DNA from 3 places in the Chitinibacter bivalviorum genome. Region 2 is predicted to be linked to each of the others. Evidence: predicted binding sites of a transcription regulator. Region 2 holds the regulator's gene; each other region holds the start of a gene.
The links. The regulator FNR, encoded in region 2, switches genes on or off when oxygen is low (the NO sensors DNR and NnrR bind a similar motif). The targets are predictions, from matches to a motif close to TTGATNNNNATCAA.
Positions count from the first base shown of each region.

Region 1: HQ393_RS13435 (biotin/lipoyl-containing protein) is a predicted target of FNR. The motif match lies at 1,927-1,940, and genes of this name have one in related genera.
Region 3: HQ393_RS11180 (FeoA family protein) is a predicted target of FNR. The motif match lies at 3,962-3,975, and genes of this name have one in related genera.

Region 1 covers NZ_CP058627.1:2,820,693-2,827,984, reverse strand. The annotation lists gene HQ393_RS13445 (BPSS1780 family membrane protein) at 1-424, opposite strand, end outside; gene HQ393_RS13440 (acetate/propionate family kinase) at 587-1,780, opposite strand; gene HQ393_RS13435 (biotin/lipoyl-containing protein) at 1,969-2,475, shown strand; gene HQ393_RS13430 (helix-turn-helix transcriptional regulator) at 2,526-3,437, opposite strand; gene HQ393_RS13425 (phosphotransferase) at 3,496-4,500, shown strand; gene HQ393_RS13420 (ABC transporter ATP-binding protein) at 4,494-5,519, shown strand; gene HQ393_RS13415 (ABC transporter permease) at 5,516-6,301, shown strand; gene HQ393_RS13410 (hypothetical protein) at 6,329-6,685, shown strand; gene HQ393_RS13405 (GNAT family N-acetyltransferase) at 6,734-7,192, shown strand.
Region 2 covers NZ_CP058627.1:916,918-924,209, reverse strand. The annotation lists gene HQ393_RS04225 (DEAD/DEAH box helicase) at 1-1,382, shown strand, start outside; gene HQ393_RS04220 (YkgJ family cysteine cluster protein) at 1,500-1,823, opposite strand; gene HQ393_RS04215 (GNAT family N-acetyltransferase) at 1,909-2,403, shown strand; gene HQ393_RS04210 (sulfite exporter TauE/SafE family protein) at 2,429-3,097, opposite strand; gene hemN (oxygen-independent coproporphyrinogen III oxidase) at 3,114-4,538, opposite strand; gene fnr (fumarate/nitrate reduction transcriptional regulator Fnr) at 4,695-5,441, shown strand; gene HQ393_RS04195 (hypothetical protein) at 5,466-6,152, shown strand; gene HQ393_RS04190 (PTS sugar transporter subunit IIA) at 6,226-6,711, opposite strand; gene nagE (N-acetylglucosamine-specific PTS transporter subunit IIBC) at 6,735-7,292, opposite strand, start outside.
Region 3 covers NZ_CP058627.1:2,361,029-2,368,320, forward strand. The annotation lists gene pagP (lipid IV(A) palmitoyltransferase PagP) at 116-670, shown strand; gene purD (phosphoribosylamine--glycine ligase) at 745-2,019, shown strand; gene HQ393_RS11175 (linear amide C-N hydrolase) at 2,200-3,594, opposite strand; gene HQ393_RS11180 (FeoA family protein) at 4,057-4,323, shown strand; gene feoB (ferrous iron transport protein B) at 4,320-6,083, shown strand; gene HQ393_RS11190 (NAD(P)/FAD-dependent oxidoreductase) at 6,247-7,292, shown strand, end outside.

The sequences.
Region 1 (7,292 bases), 1.7 Mb from region 2:
CTTTAGGTAGCTCGGTATTCATCCCGAAATACTGCAGGACAACCAGCAAGGTGGAGAACAACAAAATCAGCACCATGGTGCCTAGCATATAAAATGCGCCGACTTTGATTAGGTCTATTGTGCGCAGTTTAAAGCCAACAAATAAATCCATCAGCAAAGGCTTTTGGCCTTGCGCCGTGCTCTGTGCGGCGACCATCATGCCACCGAGCAATACTGGACCTAGCAAGGTGCTAATAAAGCCGCCAAGGACAGGGATCAGGCTCATGACCAGCATCACGGCGACAAAGGTCGCACTAATGCCCACCCAGGCGGTTGGCGCTTGGCGAAAGAGTTGAAAAGCCTGCACGATCCAGTCCCAACCGCGTGAAGCCGGTACGCTGCGCGGTTCGAGCGCCAGATCAATAATGACATCCTGTTCTTGCATGGTGAACCCAAGGTAATGACGAGTGCCCTAATGCTAGCAGTAACATCTCTGGATAGGGCATTTTTCATGCGTTCTATTAAAGTGGCATGAATTGAATATAAATACACAAAAAAAACCGCTGTCGATCGTGTGATCGAGCAGCGGTTTTTTGCAGTGTGAGGCTTAGATTGTGGCCAGCGCTTGGCGGGCAATCATCAGCTCTTCGTTCGTTGGAATCACATACACCGCCACTTTGCTGTCGGCCAAGCTAATGCGACGTGGCTCGCCTGAGCGTACTTCATTGGCCGCTTCGTCAATTTCAACGCCTAACCAACGTAATTGATGACAAACATTGGCGCGAGTCAGAGCGTCGTTTTCGCCGATCCCTGCGGTGAAGACCAGGCAATCGATACCGCCAATCGCAGCGGCCAAAGACGCCGTTTCGCGAACGATACGGCGCGCAAAGTAATCAATCGCAAATTTCGCCAAAGGCTGATCAGATGATTGCAAATCGCGCATATCGCTAGAAATACCGCCTGACAAACCTAAGAGGCCAGATTCTTTGTACAGCAGCGTTTCGATTTGCTTCGCATCCATTTTCAGATGGTTCATCAGGTGCAGCAATACGCCGCCGTCGATGCTACCGCACCGCGTGCCCATCGGCAGGCCTTCCAGCGCAGTAAAGCCCATCGTGGTGGCTTGGCAGACGCCGCCCAACAAAGCAGCCATTGAAGAGCCGTTACCCAAGTGGGCAACCACAGTGCGACCTTCCGCGGCGCGGGTATCAATCGCAGGCAAGACGCTGGCGATGTATTCGTAAGACAGGCCGTGGAAACCATAGCGACGGATGCCTTCTTTTTGCGCAAATTCATACGGCAGCGCAAACAGCTGATTCAAATCAGGCTGAGTCGTGTGAAAGGCGGTATCAAAACAAGTGACTTGCGGTGCGTTTGGCAAGATGTCCTGCAAGATTTTGATCGGTGCAATATTGTGTGGCTCATGCAATGGCGCGAGTGGAATCAGCGCTTCCAAGCCAGCGATTAAATCTGGCGTTACCAATTCAGGTTTCGAGTATTTGGTGCCGCCATGCACGACACGGTGACCAACGACTTTAATCTCACGGCCGCCCAAACGCGCTTGCAACCAAGCCAGCATATGACGCAAAGCATAGTCGTGGTTTTTTGGCACATCGGCCGGTAGCGTTTCGTTCGCTACTTTTTCATCGTTTGCGTCTTTCGCGCTGAATTTGGGCTCAACGTAGAGGCCTTCCATCTGGCCTTTGAATAGTACTTGCGGGTCGCCTTCAGCAGCGGTTTCAAACAAAGAAAACTTGATGCTCGACGAACCTGCATTAATTACTAAGACCAGATCACTCATATCAAAACTCCGTGTTGGATAATCACAGCGCATACTGCTTGCCTGCCGCGCTTCGTTTAATCGATACTAGGGGCTCTACTGCACAAACACGCAGCAGCAGCGCCAATTTATGCAGCATAGTTTAATTTGCAATGCAGCATTGGGTATTGGCAAATATCAAGGTAGGCAGCCCAGAATCATAGTAAATAATGACAATTGACTACACCACCCATCTGATATGTGCCCCGGAATTACCCGATGCGGCACAAGTGCTGCTGTTTCACGTGAAACCGGGCCAGCACGTCGAGGCCGATACCCTATTGCTCACGCTCTTGCTCTCCGATCAGGAGTGGCCCATTTTGGCGCCTGATGCGGGGCAAATTGCCAGTCTGATGGTTGAGTATGGCGATTTCGTGACGACGGGTGATTTGCTGCTGCAAATGGAAATTATCGAAAAGCCCACTGGGAGCACTTGGCTCGTTGAGCCCGAGCTGGCGGTGAACGAGCCGAGCGCCGCTGAAGCGCCTGCCGCCGCCCAGCCACAGGCTGCGACGAGCACATTGCAGGTGCAGCCCGCTGCCGCCACGCTGGCAGCCAAGCTGGGGCTGGATTTAAGTCGCTTACCCACGGGTGAAACGATCGATGAAGATGCGGTTTTAGAATTTGCTCGGCAGGAGCTGAAAAAATTGGCCAAGCTGCGTCAAATACTTTCTTGATGTATTGGCTTCAACCCTTTTCTGTAAAAGAGCTATATCGCTATACGTGGCTAGGGTAATTTATTGATCTTGCTCGGCGGCACGCCAAAGTGTTGGCGAAAACGCCGCGAAAAACTGGCCACTTCCTGATAGCCCACCTTGCTAGCCACCTGCCCGACTGGAAAACCTTCGACCAATAAAGCGCGTGCATGCTGCATGCGCAGTGCAAACACCCGCTGCCCTGGCGCCATGCCCAGGTGCGTTAAACACAAGCGATGCAAGTGCGCGGCGGTGATTTGCAATTGTTGCGCCAATTGCTCGACTGGCCATTCCCGTTCGGGCGCTTTCGCGACCTCGGCAAATAAAGCATGTAATTGCTGCGGCCAGCCCAAGCTCGTATCGGCCGATCCCAGTGCGCGCTCCAATTGCAAACTCAACATTTCCAAGGCGGGCATCACTAGGGTATAGCTCTGTCCATCATTTTGACGTTGGGCTTCACGCTGATACAGGGAGAGGGCATCGTGTATTTCCCAGCCCGCATCACTGTCTTTCACATAGCAATGCGGCTGGATCAGGTGCGCCCAGCGCACGTCGTTATAGAGCAGCAACCATGCAATTTGCAGCGGCGCAGTGCCCGTCCGGCGAAAGCCGCGCTGCCCGCGCGCGGGTTGAAAGGCCATTTGCCCGGCGTGAAACGGCCATGTTGTTTCGCCTTCAAACAGCTCTCCCGTTCCGCCCAAGCAAAACAGCAGGACATGAAAATTGGCGTCAATGCGCTCAATTTCGCTTTTACCCCGCGCCTCGGAGATGCCGCACATAAACAAACCACGCTCCCGCATTGGCGGGTGTGACGCTTTGTGAAATACATGCGCGCCCACCAGGCGATTTTCGCCGTCGTCATCGCAATCAAATCGTTCGTAATAGATTAGCGCCATGATGAGTTGATGTGATTTTTGGACAAATGAAGCGACATCTTCGGACATTCCAACTGGGTATGCAAGCTGATTAAATGAAGGCATAAATTCAGCAATTGGTAAGCAAATGTCAGAAAATACGTCTTCAGCAGAAGTGTCCCCAGCCGCATTATCTGTCTACGCCCAAACCGCCCTCGCCTGTTATCAGGCGCATTTCGGCCAAACCGCGCAGTTGGTGCAAGAAATCGCCGCCTTTTATGGCCATGCGGTCATTCTCAGTGGTGAGGCTGGCGATGTGGTCGTTAAGCTGGGTTGGCAAGCGGGTCGCGCTGCGCGGGAAGTGATCGGGCTCGCTCGCTTACAGCCACATAGCCCGGCGGCGATGCCGCAAATCTTGTTGCAAAGCCAGATTGAGCTCAATGGCAAGATAGTTGACCTATTGATGCTCAATCGCCTACCCGGTGTCGCGCCGTGGCATGTCGCCAAGCCTTGGGCCAAGCCGCAGCTCACCGCCGAGCAAGTCGTGGCAGTGTTACTGGCTTGGCACGCGGTCAGCGATGCGCGCGGCTTTGAGCTACCCGACGGGCAATTTAGCGCTGATTTGATCGCCGCCTTTGAGGCGTGGACGCTGCCGCTGCATGACTATGTGCAGAGCCCCGCTTCGCCTTTCACGCCGCAGCAAAAAGCTGCGTACCAGCGGCTCTGGCAAGAGCGCTCGCGCTTGCTGGCGCCACTGGCGGGTATGCCGTCGAGCTTGGTGCATGATGATCCGCACGCGGGCAATTTTCTGTTTGATGAACATACTGGCGAATTATTGGCGGCGCTCGACCCGTGTGATGTGGCCTTTCGCCACCGCGAGCAAGATATTTTCCACCTCGCCGATGTTGCGCCCGAATTGCAATTGCTGGAAACCTATTTACAGCACCACGCCGCCCCCGAAGGTTTTGCCGCGCGACGCTGGTTTTTTTCCTTATGGGACGATGCCAAACACAGCCGCAATCTGGCTTGGTACGACGAAGCATGGTTTAACGCGAAGTTTGCCAATTTAGCAATTTTGGACAAATCGTTTGCTGAGTTTGGCGCGATGATGGCGCAAAGCTCGCAGCAATGCTCTCAGGATAAAGAATGTTAATTCAAGCCGAAAATCTCAGCCGTATTTATAAAACACCGCGCCCAGCCAAAACGTGGGGTGAGCGTTTTACGCAGTTGATTCGTACCCAATACGATGAAAACAAATCTGTCAGCGGCGTCAATTTTGAGATTGCGCGCGGCGAATGTGTCGCGCTGGTTGGCCCTAATGGTGCGGGGAAATCGACGACGATCAAAATGCTCACGGGCATCTTGGCGCCATCAAGTGGGCGCGTCACCGTAGCGGGCTTTGACCCGATGCGGCAGCGCCAGCAATACGTCAAACGGATAGGCGTGGTGTTTGGTCAACGTTCGCAGTTGTGGCAAGACCTGCCGGTACGCGACTCGTTTGCCATCTTGCAGGCGCTGTTTGACGTGCCCGACGCCGTGTACCAGCACCAGCTCAAACTATTTCGCGCCGATGGCGGGATGGATGAATTTTGGGATAGACCTGCGCGTACCCTGAGCTTGGGTCAGCGCATGTTATGCGAAATCGCAGCCGCTTTTTTGCATGCGCCCGAAGTCGTTTTCCTCGATGAGCCGACGATTGGGCTCGATCTGGAAATGAAATCGCGTATGCGCGCACTGATCCGTAAACTCAATCAGGAAGCGGGTACGACGGTGTTGATTACCTCGCACGATGTCGGTGATATTGAGCGACTTACCCGACGTTTGCTGCTGATCGACCATGGAACGCTGCGTTTTGACGGTAGTTTGAGCGATTTTCGTGCTCACGCCGGCGACGGGCGCTGGTGGGCGGCGCGAGTCGATGCCAGCCAACACGCTGCGGCGAATGAAGTGCTCGCCGCTCACCCTGCTGCCCTGCCGGTGCGCAGCAATGGCGACTGGCTAGAAATCGCGCGTCAAGACGACGCTTTGCCCTTTGCTGATTTGGTCAAGACGCTTGCCCCATTTACTGTGCATGAAATCAAGCCAGTGGAGCAAAGCTTTGAAGACCTGCTGCACGGCTTTTATATCGGCAAAAATCTGCGCGCCGATGCAGCGGAGGATGCCACGGTATGAAGCATAGATTGAAAGCCTGTGCTGCATTGGCATGGGGTAATGCCCGCATCGTCGCAACAGATAAGCGCGGCAGAGCCATACTCACCCTGGGTTATCTGCTCGGCATGTGGCTGCTGTACTACCTGTGGCAAGCGCTGTACGCCGGTGACCCGACCCGCGCGGGGATGAGTTTTTCGTCGGCGCTATTGCACGTAGTTACCGCGCAGACCTTGTTTGCCATGATGCAGGCCTTTGGTGATTGGCGTTTGGCGCGAGAAATCCGCTCGGGCGAAGTGGCAACTGCCTTGACGCAACCCATCTCGCTGCCGCTACGGCACGCCGCGCTATCCTTGGGGCGCGTGTTGGCGCAAGCCGCCTATTTTCTGCCCGCCTTTGGCGTGTTTTTGCTGTGGGCTGGTTTGCGTTTGAGCCCTAGCTCGTGGCTGCTGGCACTTGCGTCAATTGCCTTGTCCTTCGTCCTGCTGTTTTGTATCGACTTTGTCGTCGGTCTCGCGGGTTTCATCGCCACCGATTTATGGGGCATTACTGCCAGCAAGGATGTCGTGGTGCAGTTTCTCGGCGGTGCGCTGATTCCGCTCGCTTTTCTGCCAGCTGGCGTGCAAACCATCTTGCATTGGCTACCCTTCGCGCATTTTTTCAATACGCCGGTCGCCTATCTCACCGGGCAAAGTAGCGAGATCACACCGCTATTCATTCAAGCCGTATGGGCGCTGGTGTTTGTCATCTGTGCACAATGGGCGAGTCGAATGATTCAACGCAAGCTGGTGATTTTCGGGGCTTAAGTCATTTTTGATTGGAAGAATTTACACATGAATAGCAATCCATTTATTGGTGCATGGCAGTTAGTGTCTGGCGAAATTGCCGAGCCGGGCGAGGCGATCAAGCCGTACAACATGAATGAGCTGCAATCGCGCAAAGTGATTTCGGCGCAGAGCTTTAGCTTTGTCACGCTGCTGCGCGGCGCTTTTTATTCGGCGGCCAGCGGTGGCTATCGTTTTGATCAAACGAGTTATACCGAAACGCCCGCCTTGGCTTCGTGGGGGGAAATGAACGGCGCGGAGTTTACCTTTACTTATCGGATTGCCGGTGATGAATGGCATAACGAGCGCTTTAATGCGGCCGGTGAGCGCGTCGAATATGAAATCTGGCGGCGGGTTAGTGCATAGCCCGTGGAATAAGCGTCTGGGCGCTAGGCCCGAAGAACGGAATTGGCAATGAACAATGAAATGAACGCACCTGCACTGACATTGAGCACTGACTTATCCACGATGGACTGGCCGCGCATTACGGCGTGGTTGGCCGGCTCGTATTGGTCGCCGGGCATTAGCCAGCATTACGTTGAGCAAGCCGCACGTGCTTCTACGGTGGTGATTGGTGCATTCGTCGACGGGCAGCAAGTGGGCTATGCACGGGTAATCAGCGACACGGTGCGCTTTGCCTATCTGGCCGATGTGTATGTTGATGAAGCCTATCGAGGCGGGGGTATATCAAAGAAAATCATTTCTGAACTGCTGTCTAGCCCAATACTAGCAGGTGTATCCCGCTGCTTTTTACTGACTGGCAATGCACACGGCTTGTATGAGCAATTTGGATTTCAGGTATTCCCAGCACCAGAGCGCATGATGGTGCGCGAAAATCCGAGTGGAATTGATTTTACCCAGACGCCCATTTGAAATGATTTATACCGACATACCCACGACTTATACAGGCCACACTCACACTAGGCTCACAGCTTGTTAATAACTTGCCCACAAACTTATCCACAGGAAGGGT
Region 2 (7,292 bases):
AAAACAAAATGCTGGCTCAGCCGTACGAAGTTTTGGTGGCAACGCCAGGTCGCTTGACTGACTTGCTGCGCAGTGGACGCATCGACTTCCGTCGCATGGAATTGTTGGTGTTGGACGAAGCCGACCGTATGCTCGACATGGGCTTTATTGATGAAGTTGAAGCGATTGTTGATCAATTGCCAAAAGAGCGTCAAACCGCCCTATTCTCTGCGACATTAACTGAATCAGTTCAACGCTTCGCTGGCCCAATGCTGCGTTCACCCAAACTGGTTGAAATGGCACCACAAGCCACGATGCAAGCGCAAATTGCGCAATCAGTTCATTACGCAGATGGCTACGAGCACAAACAAAAACTCGTTGCTGCCCTGCTCAAGAAAAATGACGGCCAACAATCGATCATCTTTACCGCAACCAAAATCTCTGCTGACGAAGTAGCTGAATGGTTGAAAATGGAAGGCTTTAAAGCAGCAGCAATGCACGGTGACTTGGCGCAGCGTGATCGTCGCCGCACCTTGGATCGTCTGCGTCGCAGCGACATCGACATGATCGTCGCAACAGACGTTGCTGCGCGTGGCATTGACGTTGCTGGCATCAGCTTGGTGATTAACTTTGACTTGCCACGCTTCTCAGAAGACTACATCCACCGCATTGGCCGTACCGGCCGTGCCGGTCGCTCAGGCGAAGCCGTGTCTTTGGTAACAAAGAGCGACTTCACTTTGCTGACTAAAATTCGTCGTCAATACAATATTGACTTCACAACCCAAGAAATCGAAGGTCTGGAAGCTCGCTTCCAACCAGGTCGCGGCGGCCAAGGCGGCGATCGTGGTCGCCCAGGTAACGGCGGCGGCCGTGGTCGTGGCGGTTACGCAGGTAATGGCGGCAATGGCGGCGGTCGTGGTGGTTACGCGGGCAACCGTGACGGTGGTGGCTACAAAGGCAACCGCGAAGGCGGCAGCTACGGTGATCGCGCGCCACGCGGCGATCGTCCAGAAGGTCATCGCAGTGAAGCATCACGCGGCAGCTTTGGCGAACGCTCACACAGCAGCGAAGGCCGCGGCAGCTACGGCGATCGCGCACCACGTGACAGCGGCTATCAAGGCGCCCCACGCGAACGCAGCTTTGGTTCAGGCCAAGCGCGTGACAACAATGGCGGCAGCTACAACCGTGATTCAGCACCACGTGGTAATTTCGGCGGCAACCGTGACGGCGGCGCTCCACGCAGCGACCGTGGCGGCTACGCAGGCAACCGCGAAGGCGGCTCACGCGACGGCAATCGCGGCAGCTACGGCGGCAACCGTGAAGGCGGTGCTCCACGCGGCAACGGTGGCGGCTACGGCGGTAAACCAAGCGGCGGCAACCGCGGTGGCGGTCGCTTTAGCTAAGAGTTAATTACCACAATGAATAAAGGCAGCCTCGGCTGCCTTTATTCATTGTGGTTCAACATCGACCGCATCATCAGTGATCACCAGCAGAAAAGCCGATCGAAATCAAAACATGGATCACTCACTAACAGTCTCTAACGCTGGCAAGCCATGCCTAGCTCGAGCACGATTACAAGCTTCGCTAAACACGCCAATTTCCGCCAAAGCACCAAACTCCCTACAAGGAGATGGGCGTTCACGATAAATACCGCAAGACACATCAACCCCAATCGTGCCAATCAGTGCCAAACAACGCGGCTGGGCATAATCCGTCCCGCGCAATCGGGCGGTGTAAGCTGTTTCGTAATCTGCTAAACCGTCAGGTACAAGTCCACCTTCGCTACTTAACTCCGATCGATCAAAAGACACCCGATAAGCTGCGCAGCAAGCACCACAGCTCATACATGTATTTTTCACACTCACCCTGTTTACCGCCAATCCATTAAAATATCAGCCGCATTCAATCCAAATCCAAAGGCTCGGTCAAGTGTCCTTCCCTATTCGTCAGATACAAACAAAGGATTTACCCAGCATTTTAGACATACAGGCGGCATGCTACCCCATTGAATTGCATGAAGAATATGATACTTTTTTGGCCAAATTACAGGCTTCACCAGAGACCAACTGGTTGATCGAAGCTAACGGCAAGATTCTAGGCTATTTATTTTGTCACCCTTGGCGCGGTGACGCCGCACCTGAGCTCAATCGAGTCATAACATCGTGTCCCGAGATACCCGATCGCTTTTACCTGCACGACCTGGCCATTCATCCGCAAGCTCGCGGGCAAAATCTAAGCATTTCATTAGCGCACCAGGCCCTGCAGTGGGCTCAGCAAATGGAATATCAAAATGCGATGTTGGTTGCTGTTGAAGGTGCAGAGCAGTTTTGGCAGAAATTGGGGTTTGAAGTCAGTCAGCAGCAAAGTGCATCACTCAGTCAGTATGGCAACGCAAAACTGATGCTCAAAAAATTAGGGGTATGACCGTGTAATTCAATCAAATATTGGACTACAGCAGGATACCCATCAACAAAAACAATTGATAACTCGCCATCGCAATAACTACCAAACCACATAGTCTGCGTACCCAGCTTTTTTGTACGAGAGACTGAACGCGTTTGGCCAACAACCCCATAAGCATTAGATTGGGCAAAGTTCCCAAGCCAAAGGCCAGCATCACACCCGCACCACTCACTGGACTGGCGCTAGCCAAAGCAGAAAGACTAGCGGTATAGACCAGTCCACAGGGTATCCACCCCCAGAGTAAGCCAATTAATGGTGTTTGCCAGACACTGTGCACAGGCAGTAATTTTCGCATCACGGGTTGAACTGCGCGCCATATTGGCTGGCCGATCTTTTCGATGCGCGTCAAAGCTCGGCTCCAACCCGCAATATACAAACCCAGCATGATCAATAGGATGTTTGCAATGACAAACAGATATATTTTGATCGTTTGCAGTGAACCTAGAGTGGCAAAACTGCCCACGCCACCTAGGAATGCACCAATGAGCACATAACCCAGTAGCCGCCCAGCATTAAACCCTAATAAATAGGGCCAACGCGCGCCAGATGGCAGTTGTAAACTAAAGGCTGAAACGATCCCGCCGCACATGCCAATACAATGACCACCACCGAGCAGCCCAGCCAAAAACAAGGCGAGCAGATTAATTTCCAGCATAGGCCAACACACAAAATCAAATCAGGCGAGAATACCTTGCTTGCGTAGTTTTTGTCCGCAAATATTGATCGAATATCATTGCGATCGATCGAATCAGCAAGCGCCCTTTTGCGGTGACAAACAAGCCATCGGCCTCAATCGTGATTAAGCCGTCATCCATTAAAGGCTGTAGCAAAGTGATCTCTTCGGAAAAATAATCCAGAAAATCGATCATATAGCTCACTTCAATCGCCTGATAATACAATTCGAATTGGCACATTAAAGCCTGAATGACTGCGCGGCGAATCAAATCATCGCTATTCATTTGCAGGCCACGGACAACTGGAAACTCGTTGGCATCCAGTTTTTCGTAATACTCTTCAAGTGTTTTCACATTTTGCTGATAATGAGCGCCAATTTTGCCAATTGAAGAGACGCCAAAAGCAAGCAAATCACAGTCCGCATGCGTCGAATAGCCCTGGAAATTACGTTGCAGACGCCCCCGCCGTTGCGCAACAGCCAAATCATCATTCGGCAAGGCAAAGTGGTCCATGCCAATTAATACATACCCCGCCTCAATCAATTGCGTGATTGAGTTTTGCAAGATATCGAGCTTAACATCGGCACTCGGCAGCTCTGCCTCATTAATACGACGCTGCGGCATAAACCGCTCTGGCAAATGCGCATAATTGTATAAAGCAATACGATCAGGACGGAGCGTTAACACACGCTCAATGGTTTTCGCGAGCGATTCTGCCGTTTGCTTGGGTAAACCATAGATGAGATCCACACTCACAGACTTAAACCCATGCATGCGTGCGGCTTCAATCACCGAGCGTGTTTCTTGCTCAGATTGAATCCGATTGACAGCCTCTTGCACCGCTGGATTAAAATCTTGAATCCCGACACTCATGCGATTAAAGCCCAGCTCTGCCAAGGTTTTAATCATGGGCTCGCCCACTTTACGGGGGTCGATCTCGATAGAGAACTCGCCCGTGGGCAAGAGGTCAAAATGAGTACGCACGACATTCATTAAACGAGTAAGCTGCGCCTCCGACATAAACGTCGGCGTCCCGCCGCCTAAGTGCAGCTGCCCCACTTTCGGCCGATTGGGCAACTCAGCAGCGTGCATTTCAATTTCTTTTGTAAGATAATTGATATACAAATCAGCTTTGCCAGTGTCTTTTGTAATAATTTTGTTGCAGCCGCAGTAGTAACATACGGTATTACAGAAAGGAATGTGAAAATAAAGCGACAAAGGATTGAGCAAAGCACCAGGCGAGCGTTGCTGCAAAATACCTCGATATTGCTCAGACGAGATTGGGTGAGTAAAGCGGTCTGCAGTCGGATACGAAGTATAGCGAGGCCCTTTTCCGTCATAGCGGACAATCAATTCACGATCAAAATCAACCACCGCCGATCCAGGCAATTGAGCGCTGCTCAAACTATTCAAAATCGTCATTTTTACTCGTTCTCCATACTAGCAGCGGCAGCTTAAAAGCTAGTACAATGATCCAACTTGATTTATATCAAGTCAAATGCAATGACACTGGGGTATCTACCTCTTCAGAGAGTTACAATACTCCTCCTGCACGTTTATTATTCTTGTGAGATTTTCATGATTTCCCCCATTCAAGTACGCGATCTTTCACCTCGCCACCTGCGTAATTCATGCACCAATTGCAGCTTGCGTGAGTTGTGCCTGCCAATGGGATTATCACAAGATGAAATGCAAGAGCTGGACACCATCATCACTCAAGCCCGCCCGATCAAACGTGGTGAAGCGCTGTATCGTGCTGGCGAGCCATTCCGTTCTTTATATGCAATTCGCCTAGGCTTCTTCAAGGCCAGCGTGATTTCAGAAGATGGCCGCGAGCAAGTAACTGGTTTCCATATGTCAGGTGAACTAATGGGCATGGATGCCATCAGCACTGACGTCCACACTTGCGATGCAATTGCACTCGAAGACAGCGAAGTGTGCGAGTTGCCATTTAATGATATTGAAGATTTATCACGCGAAATCCCACTATTGCAACGCCATTTCCACAGAGTGATGAGTCGCGAGATTGTGCGTGACCATGGCGTAATGCTATTACTTGGCAATATGAAGGCTGAAGAGCGTTTGGCTGCGTTTTTATTGAATCTATCGCAACGGTTTGCAATTCGCGGCTATTCTTCAAGCAGCTTCCACTTACGAATGACTCGTGAGGAGATCGGCAGCTACCTCGGCCTCAAATTAGAAACGGTGAGCCGCACCTTATCTAAGTTTCAAGATCAAGGCTTTATCAAAGTACAGAATCGTTTAATTGAATTAGAAAATATTGATAGCCTGAAAAAGCTACTCAATACTTGCCACGATGAATAATTAAGCCCAACAGGGGGTATATTGATGCAAACCCATCTGATTGCCCCCTCTGAGCTCATACCCTCAATTAGCGCTAGACTCAATTTCAGCCCTCCAAGCGGCCAGTACAGTATTCATCCACTAGAGAGCCAAACAGATACACCCAGCCCAGGCTCGAATCTACTGCTCATCCAAGCTCCAAACGCAGCTTACGCCTGCGAATTAAAGCAGCGCTCACACAATTTAGTTGATGCATTTATTATCCCAGCGCCACTGGCACCCTACTATGGGTTTATTACCCTAGTCAGCGGCGATATTGCATCACTCAATTTACACGCTCCCATCTTAAATTCACTTTCACCCATCAGTAATGGCTGGCTACATTGCGGGAATATCGGTGCAGCAAGCTTTATGCATCAGCTATGGCAAGCACTGCTGACACCGCAAGGCACGAATGTTTTTTTAGCGTGGGATGGTGTAGCCCCCACGTCGACGGGCAATACAAATTTCACCTTAACTCAGCCTGATATTTTGGACCAGTTAGCCAAATTTTTGGCGCAGCAGCAATTACAAACCCAGACACTCGCGAGCCTAGCTCGCAGGTACTTGCTTGAGCATCCGCCTAGCCAATTCATCGCCCACCATCCGCAAACTACTCAGTTATTTCCATTTTTACCGCAAAATGAAGCATCACCCGTACATCAACTCGCCAGTCTGCTAGCCCAATACTGAGTTTGAATACTACTTTCACCTATTAAGCAAAAAAAACGCCACCCGAAGGTGGCGTTTTTGCTAACAGAATCAATTATTTTTGTTTGATCGTGTAGAGCGCGGTTTGCCCTGCAATCACGGAGCCAGATGCTAGCTCGGTCAGTGGTGCAAATTGATCCGCATTCGTAAGAACAATTGGGCTAATCATTGATTTGGCATTTGCACCCAAGTATTCAAGATCTAACTCAAGTACGGGTTGTCCTGCCTTCACGAAACTACCTTGTTCAGCCAGACGGGTAAATCCTTGCCCGCCGAGTTTCACAGTTTCGATACCAATGTGCACAATCAGTTCAACACCTGCATCGTTGATCAGAGCAAAAGCGTGATTGGTATTAAAAATCTTAACCAATTGCCCATCACACGGTGCCACTACCAAATTACCCGTTGGTAAAATGGCCACACCATCACCCACAGCTTTAGTTGCGAATGCCGCATCTGGCACATTCTCTAAAGCCACTACTTCACCCGTTAATGGTGAGAGCAGTACGATCTCGCCGGGGTTAGAGGACTTTGGCGCCACGTTAGACTGTGGCGCTGCCTCAATTACTTTTTTGAAGCTTGACCAGCCAGAACAGCACGCAACGAATCAGCAATCAGCTCAGCTTTAGGGCCAACGATGATTTGAACGCTTTGTTTGTTCAGTTTAATTACACCGCTCGCACCCAAGCTTTTGGCAGCCGCTTCGTTTACCAAATCAGCATCAACGACTGACAAACGCAAACGTGTAATGCACGCATCAACATTAGTTACGTTAGCCGCACCACCAACCACAGTTGCATAGGCCATCGCCAATTCAGCAGTGCTACCTGTTGCAGCAGCAGTTACTTCTGGAGTAGCAATCGATTCGATTACGTCATCTTCACGACCTGGTGTTTTCAGGTTCAATGCAGTAATGAATGCACGGAAACCGAAGTAGTACACAGCGAAGAATACAAAGCCTTGCAAGATCAGCATGAACCAATCTTTCGCAAGTGGATTGCGAGAAGACAAGACCATATCCACCAGGCCAGCACTAAAGCCGAAACCTGAAATCCATTGCATAGTTGCAGCAATGTACACAGAAACACCAGTCAGGAACGCATGGAATACATACAACAATGG
Region 3 (7,292 bases), 1.4 Mb from region 2:
TCGGCTGTAGTAAACTAGGTGTTATTGGCAATCTCTACCTATACCTACGGAAGGTATATCCATGAAATCCAGTTCTAATCTAGATTTCATGGATATACATTCACTGGATTTATACATGCTAAAAAAACTTTGGGCATTAATTGCGCTCCTTACCGTCTTTTCCTTTCCAGCTAAAGCAGTCGATTGCGAGAGCTGGGTGTGGGGTCTGGACACGGCCTGTTCGCACATCAAAGGCACTTGGAACGAAGGCACAGGTGGCTTGTATTTGTCAGGATACGCTTGGCACAATCGCGCGACCTACGATGCAGACAAAATCGACAGCTACAATGAATTTGCCTACGGTGGCGGCCTCGGTTTTCACCGCCCGATTGGCAATCGCAATGAAGAAATGATTTACGCGCTAGCCTTTGCAGACTCACACAAAAACATCGAGGGCCACGTCGGTTATGCCTATATGTGGTACTGGGATGTCGCAGGTCCACTCCGAGCCGGCGCTGGCTGGACTGCAGGCCTGTTTACCCGTGCTGATATTGGCAACAATATTCCCCTGCCATTTGCCTTGCCTATGTTTGGCATCAAATACGATAAAACCAATATTTTTGCGACATATTTACCGGGCGGCAAAAACAACGGCAATGTGCTGTTTATTTTTACCCGTTTTGATTATTAAAAACTGTGAGGCTTAAGGTATGAGGCGATTTCCGATACGCCGCCTCCCTTAGTCTTACTCCTGATGGAGTTGGTATGAATATCCTTGTGATTGGCTCAGGTGGCCGTGAACATGCGCTGGCATGGAAGCTGTCTCAATCTGAACGTGCGGCCAAAGTCTTTGTTGCACCCGGTAATGCCGGCACGGCCCTCGACAAAAACTTGACGAATGTCGACATCACCGACATCCCCGCACTGATCGAGTTTGCCAAAGCTGAACACGTACAACTCACCGTCGTGGGCCCAGAAGCACCGTTATCACAAGGCGTCGTGGATGCTTTCCGCGCTGCTGGCTTGAAAATCTTTGGCCCAACCAAAGCAGGTGCACAGCTCGAATCATCAAAAGACTTTGCCAAAGCCTTTATGATGCGTCACAACATCCCAACCGCCGAATATCAAACATTCGCCGATGCCGGCGAGGCGCATGAATACATCAAACGCAAAGGCGCGCCGATTGTGATCAAAGCCGACGGCTTGGCGGCGGGTAAAGGCGTTGTGGTTGCGATGACTTTGGACGAAGCGCACGACGCAGTCGATGCGATGCTGTCGGACAATAAACTCGGCGACGCTGGCGCGCGCGTGGTGATCGAAGAATTCCTAACCGGCGAAGAAGCCAGCTTTATCGTCATGGTCGATGGCAAAAATGTGTTGGCGATGGCCTCTAGCCAAGACCACAAACGCCTGCTTGACGGCGATGAAGGCCCGAATACTGGGGGTATGGGCGCATACAGCCCAGCGCCAGTAGTAACGCCAGAGATACATGCCAGGGCATTGCGCGAAGTCATCTTGCCAACCGTACAAGGCATGGCCAAAGACGGCATCGAATACACCGGCTTTTTGTACGCCGGCCTGATGGTCAGCGCCGATGGTTCACTCAAAACGCTGGAATTTAACTGCCGCTTTGGCGACCCAGAAACCCAGCCGATTATGTTGCGTCTGAAATCAGACTTTGTGACGCTGATCGAACACGGCGTAAATGGCACGCTGGATCAAATCGAATGTGAATGGGATCGCCGCGTCGCGCTCGGCGTCGTGATGGCTGCACACAATTACCCTGAGACACCGCGTAAAGGCGATGTGATTACCGGCCTGCCTGGTGAGCTGGAAGATGGTCATGTTTTCCATGCGGGTACTGCGCTCAATGCCGCTGGCGAGCCTGTCACCAGTGGTGGTCGTGTCTTGTGTGTCACCGCGTTTGGCGACAGCTTCAAAATGGCGCAAAAACGCGCTTACGATATTTTGGCGGGCATTCACTTTGACGGCGCCCAATACCGAAGCGATATTGCTTGGCGCGCGATTAATCGCAAATAAAGCGACACTAAGTTCAAACAAAAAGCGGCCTAGGCCGCTTTTTGTTTGAACTGCCAAAGTAAAAATTACTGAATAAAGATGAACTCAATCAAAAAATAGAGTCCACAAGCTCTGCATCACGACCAAACTCATCGTTCAAGTCTGGGCTGTAGGCTCTATTTTTGATGTCTGCAGATAAAACTATCTTTTTGCTGACTGCTTCAATGAAAATTCGCCTGTCAGGTCACGATAAACAATGGCATCCCATACGCTGCCGTCGTCAAGCTCGTAATTGATGAAATAGTTAGCGCCTTTCACCACCTGTTTTTTCACTTCGATAATGCGTTTCAATTTAGCTGATGAGCTATCTTTGCTTACTGCAAAATTGGCGGCATCCATGGCCAGTTGATCGACTTCCGCAGCGCTCCAGCCACCTGCTAAGGACATGATGTTTTGCGATGAATTGGATGGGTTCAAGTATTCGATATCCTGCGCTTTTTCGCGGTCTAGCGGAATACGCACGACCTCCTTGGCATCAAAGTTGACCGTTTTAAAGTCGAGCTGGCGGATGCGGCGGTTGTGTTGCGTGTGGTATTGCAACACGAGATTTTTTGTATCGTACGCCGTCGTCCAAATAGTTGAGCTGCGCATACCTTCTTGATTCACTTCACCACCACCTTCAGCGGCTGCAGTGCCGACAGTGAGGTTGAAGTTATCTAAAATACGAAATGCTTCGTACATGGTTTCTGGACCATCGACTGTTTTACGTGCTGTGCTGGCGTACGCAGCTGCACGCAAGAAGCGTGATGGCGAAGTTAAATCGCCTGGCAAACCAAACAGCCGTGCACCCGCACCAAATTTCAGTGATTTAATATCGTCTGCTTTACGATGAGGCAGCGGTACATCGAGGCTTGTATAGTTCAGCAGATTATTAATGTGCCAATCGTAATTCGGGCCGTTGGTGACAATACCCAAGGGCGCATCATGCAGCTTAGTAATGCCGTTAGTAAATTCGATGACCACAGCTTTACCCGTGTGGTCGGTGACCATCAAATGCACAGGGGGTACACCACCAATTGCTTCAACACGCACGCCAATTACATTGAGTTTCGCCATCGCAGCACGGACTTCATCGATGGATTGGAAGTTGGACAATAAGTAAGGTGCGAGCGCCAAAACTGGAATGCTGGTCGCCGCCTTGCTTGGGTCATACTTCGCATATTCGGTATACCCTTCTTGATAGAACAAGTTGACCGTCAAGCCTTTTTCATTCATCCCATCAATCAGATAATCTTTTTCAACCACATCTAAACCGACCACACCATATTTTGTTTTCCAGCCCACGCCTTTTTTACCGTCTTCCAACGTGGTTTGTAGCGCATAGTTGCGCGGGATAATGGTGACACGAGAGCGCAGATCAAAAGTGCCCCACTCTTGAGTGCGAGCGAAAATGTAAGCGCCATCTTGTGCTTGTAGCGTAATCCCTGTGCATGCTTGTGCCTGCTGAAGAGGTGTAATAGCTAGCAACGCAGTAGCAACTGAGGTGCTAATCAATTTATGAGCGAATTTCCATGATCTACGTAATTTTGACTTCATGCTTTGCTCCTTGGTTTCTGGCGAAATGAAAAACTACAGAATGTAGGCCGCAGTATCCTCGACGAGGAATTACTGGCACCAATTATTCGCATTGTAAAAAATAATATATAAGTAAGCTCATTGTCATTGCATGTTATATTTATGTCAACATGCAACACTGTATTTACCTGCTCTAGATGCTCAGACTTTTTGGCTTTTATCCATGCCATTGAATCAAACCGATACCCAAACAATGGCCTAAGGCATTTCAAATCAGTTTTGTAAATTTTGCTGATCGGATAATGTTTTGGCTGCGCTTTGACCACACGGCACACATAAGCACCGTCTTTGTCTTGCCCACCATAAATCACCCCCTCATTACTCATTTTTAAGCTAAATCAAAATCAGGCTAAATACGATTGATTTTCAATAACCAAAGGCGGATGATCTATATCTATTAAATGCAAATCAGTCTCGTTAATCATGAACCTTGCTCAAATCCCCCTCACTCAAGCCGCCCAAGTCATCGCCTTAGACCTACCCGCGGATCTTAGTCAGCGTTTATCGGCGCTGGGTTTACGCATCAATAGTGAAGTGAAGGTTTTGCGTCGCGGTTGGCTCGGCGGCCCACTGCAACTGCGGGTTGGCGGCACCGAAATCATGCTGCGCCGTGATGCGGCACAAGGGATTAAAGTTCGCCTCATCAGTAGCGAAATGCCATCGGCCTGCAGCGCCGAGGTTGTGGCATGAAGCGCATCGCACTGGTAGGCATGCCCAATACGGGCAAATCGACATTATTTAATCGCTTAACAGGTGGCACAGCCCGTGTCGCCAATTGGCCGGGGCTAACCGTCGAGCTGGCTTCAAGTCGCATCTTGCTCGGTGGCGATATGGTGCAGGTGTTCGATTTGCCGGGCATTTACGATCTGACTGGCGGCGCGGAAGACGAGCAAGTCGCACAGCGCTTTTTGGCCGAAGCGCATTTAGACGCCGTGGTTTTGGTGTTGAATGCGTGTCAGCTTGATCGCCAATTGGCGCTGGCTTTGCAATTAAAAGCCTTGGGCGCGCCTTTGGTCTTGTGCCTGAATATGCTGGACGAAGCCAAACGCGCGGGGATCACCATCGATGTGGCGGCGCTAAGTCAGGCCCTCGATTGCCCAATTGAGCTCGTGAGTGCGAAATACGGCCAAGGCATCCCAGAAACCAAGAAAGCCATTCAGGGTATGTTTGTAAAAACATCACACCAAATGGATTTCAGTAATATACCTAGCGCCAGTATCCTGCATCCACAAGAGCATCAGTTATTCAAAAGCTGCGTTCATCAACCACCTACCTTGAACGAAGGCGCAACGGCCAAGCTCGACCGATTTGTACTGCACCCTTGGCTGGGCCTGCCGCTGTTTATCTTGATGATGCTGGCGCTGTTTCAACTGACCTATGCCATTGGTACGCCGCTGCAAGACTACCTCGGTGAAGGCCTCGATTGGTTCAAAACCCACGCCTTGCTGCCCGCGACGGCCGGCCTGCCTGAATTTGCACGCGGCCTGATTGTGAGCGGTGTATTTGATGGCATCAGTACCGTATTGACCTTTGCCCCGATTATTTTCCTCTTTTTCTGCCTGATGGCTATCATCGAAGACTCGGGCTACTTTGCCCGCGCTGCGTTTATGATGGATGGCGTAATGAGCCGCATGGGGCTTGATGGCCGTGGTTTTGTGATGCTGATGATGGGCTTTGGCTGCAATGTTCCGGCGATTATGGGTACTCGCGTCATTCGCGATCACAAAGCGCGTTTGCTCACAATGCTGACGATTCCATTCTCGCTGTGCTCGGCCCGATTGCAGATTTTCCTCTTTCTCAGCGGCGCGCTCTTTAGCCCGACGCAAGCGCCATGGGTCGTTTTGTCGCTGTATCTGGCGAGTATTTTGATCGCGATGAGCACAGCGGTGATTTTCAAATCGCAATTCAAATCGAGCGAGCCATTTGCGTTGGAGCTACCCCCCTACCGTCTGCCCTTGTTTAATCACATTTGGCGTCGCGGCTGGGGCGAAGCGCGTGATTTCTTGCGCCTGGCCACCACGATGATTGTGATTGGTGTTGTGTTGGTGTGGTTGCTCACCAATTATCCGAACCCACAGCATAGCTACGCCGAAGTAATCGCCAAATTCTTTGCGCCAGTACTCTCCCCCATTGGGATTGAATCCACGCTGTCGATCGCGCTGATCTTCGGTTTTGTCGCCAAAGAAGTCGTGCTCGGTGCGCTGTCGGTCATCACTGGCCACGAAGGCGCAGCTCTGGCGAGCCAGCTCGCGCATACGCTCGATCCTGTTTCTGCGTATAGCTTTATGCTGTTCTCGCTGATCTATGTACCTTGTGTATCCACAATTGCGGCGATCAAGAAAGAATCCAAATCGAATGCCTACACCGCCTTCTCGCTCACGTGGTCACTGGGCTTAGCGTGGTTGGTGTCATTTGTGTTTTACCAATCAGCGCGCTTATTAGGATTCTAAACGCCAGCTCACCCCAAAAAAACGCCCGATAGTGAAAGCTAACGGGCGTTTTGCTATGGATCACTGCTAAGATTGTTGAGAACACAGCAATTCAAGCCATGCCTCATACTCAAAAAGTAAGGCTAGACTTAGCAATAGCACCTCACAAAAGGTAAGCTCACCCATGAATTCAACACACAAAATTGTTATCGTCGGCGGTGGTGCTGGCGGACTTGAGTTGGCAACGAAATTAGGTCGTGAATTGGGGGCTAAAAAACGCGCCCAGATTATTCTGGTTGATGGCTCGCCGACGCACATCTGGAAGCCTTTGCTGCACGAAGTCGCCACTGGCGCGCTCAATACCGGCGAAGACGAAGTTAATTACTTCGGCCACGCCTACCGCAATGGCTATCAATTTGAATTTGGCTGGATGCAAGGAGTCGATCGGGAGCGCAAGATGATTCGTCTGGCGGGCGTGAAAGACGCGCAAGGCGAGCTACTGACGGGCGAGCGCGAAATCGCCTACGACACCTTGGTGCTGGCACTCGGCGCAATCGCCAATGATTTTGGCACACCCGGCGCGCAGCAAAACTGCATGTTTTTGAATACGCCAAACGATGCTGAAAAACTTCGCCGCCGGATTCTCGATTTATCCTTTGCCGTTGGCGCCTCTGGCAATGGGGCAAGCAAGTTGACTATTGGCATTGTCGGCGGCGGCGCAACGGGTGTTGAGCTCGCGGCCGAGATCGACCACACCATCCGCGAGATGCATAACTACGGTGCGAACCTGAGCCCTGCGCAACTGGAAATCACCATTATCGAAGGTGCGCCGCGCATTTTGTCCGGTGCGCCCGAATCGCTTTCGCAATACGCGACCGAGGCTCTGGCTCAGCGCGGCATTATGGTGGCGTGCAATAGCCGCGTTGCTGCGGTGACTGAAACTGGTTTTCAACTGGGCAACGGCCAGCATTTGGATGCGATGATTCGCGTCTGGGCGGCAGGCGTGAAAGCCGCCGACTGGCTCTCGACGCTGGGTTTGGCGACCAATCGCAATAATCAGATCGAGGTCACCACCTGCCTGCAAACCCAAACTGACCCAGCGGTATTTGCCATCGGCGATTGCGCCGCAGCGCCCAACGGCGAAGGCGGGCCGCAATTGGCGGCAACCGCCCAAGTGGCGCACCAGCAGGCGAGCTGGCTGGCCGAAACGCTGATCAAGAAACTCAATGG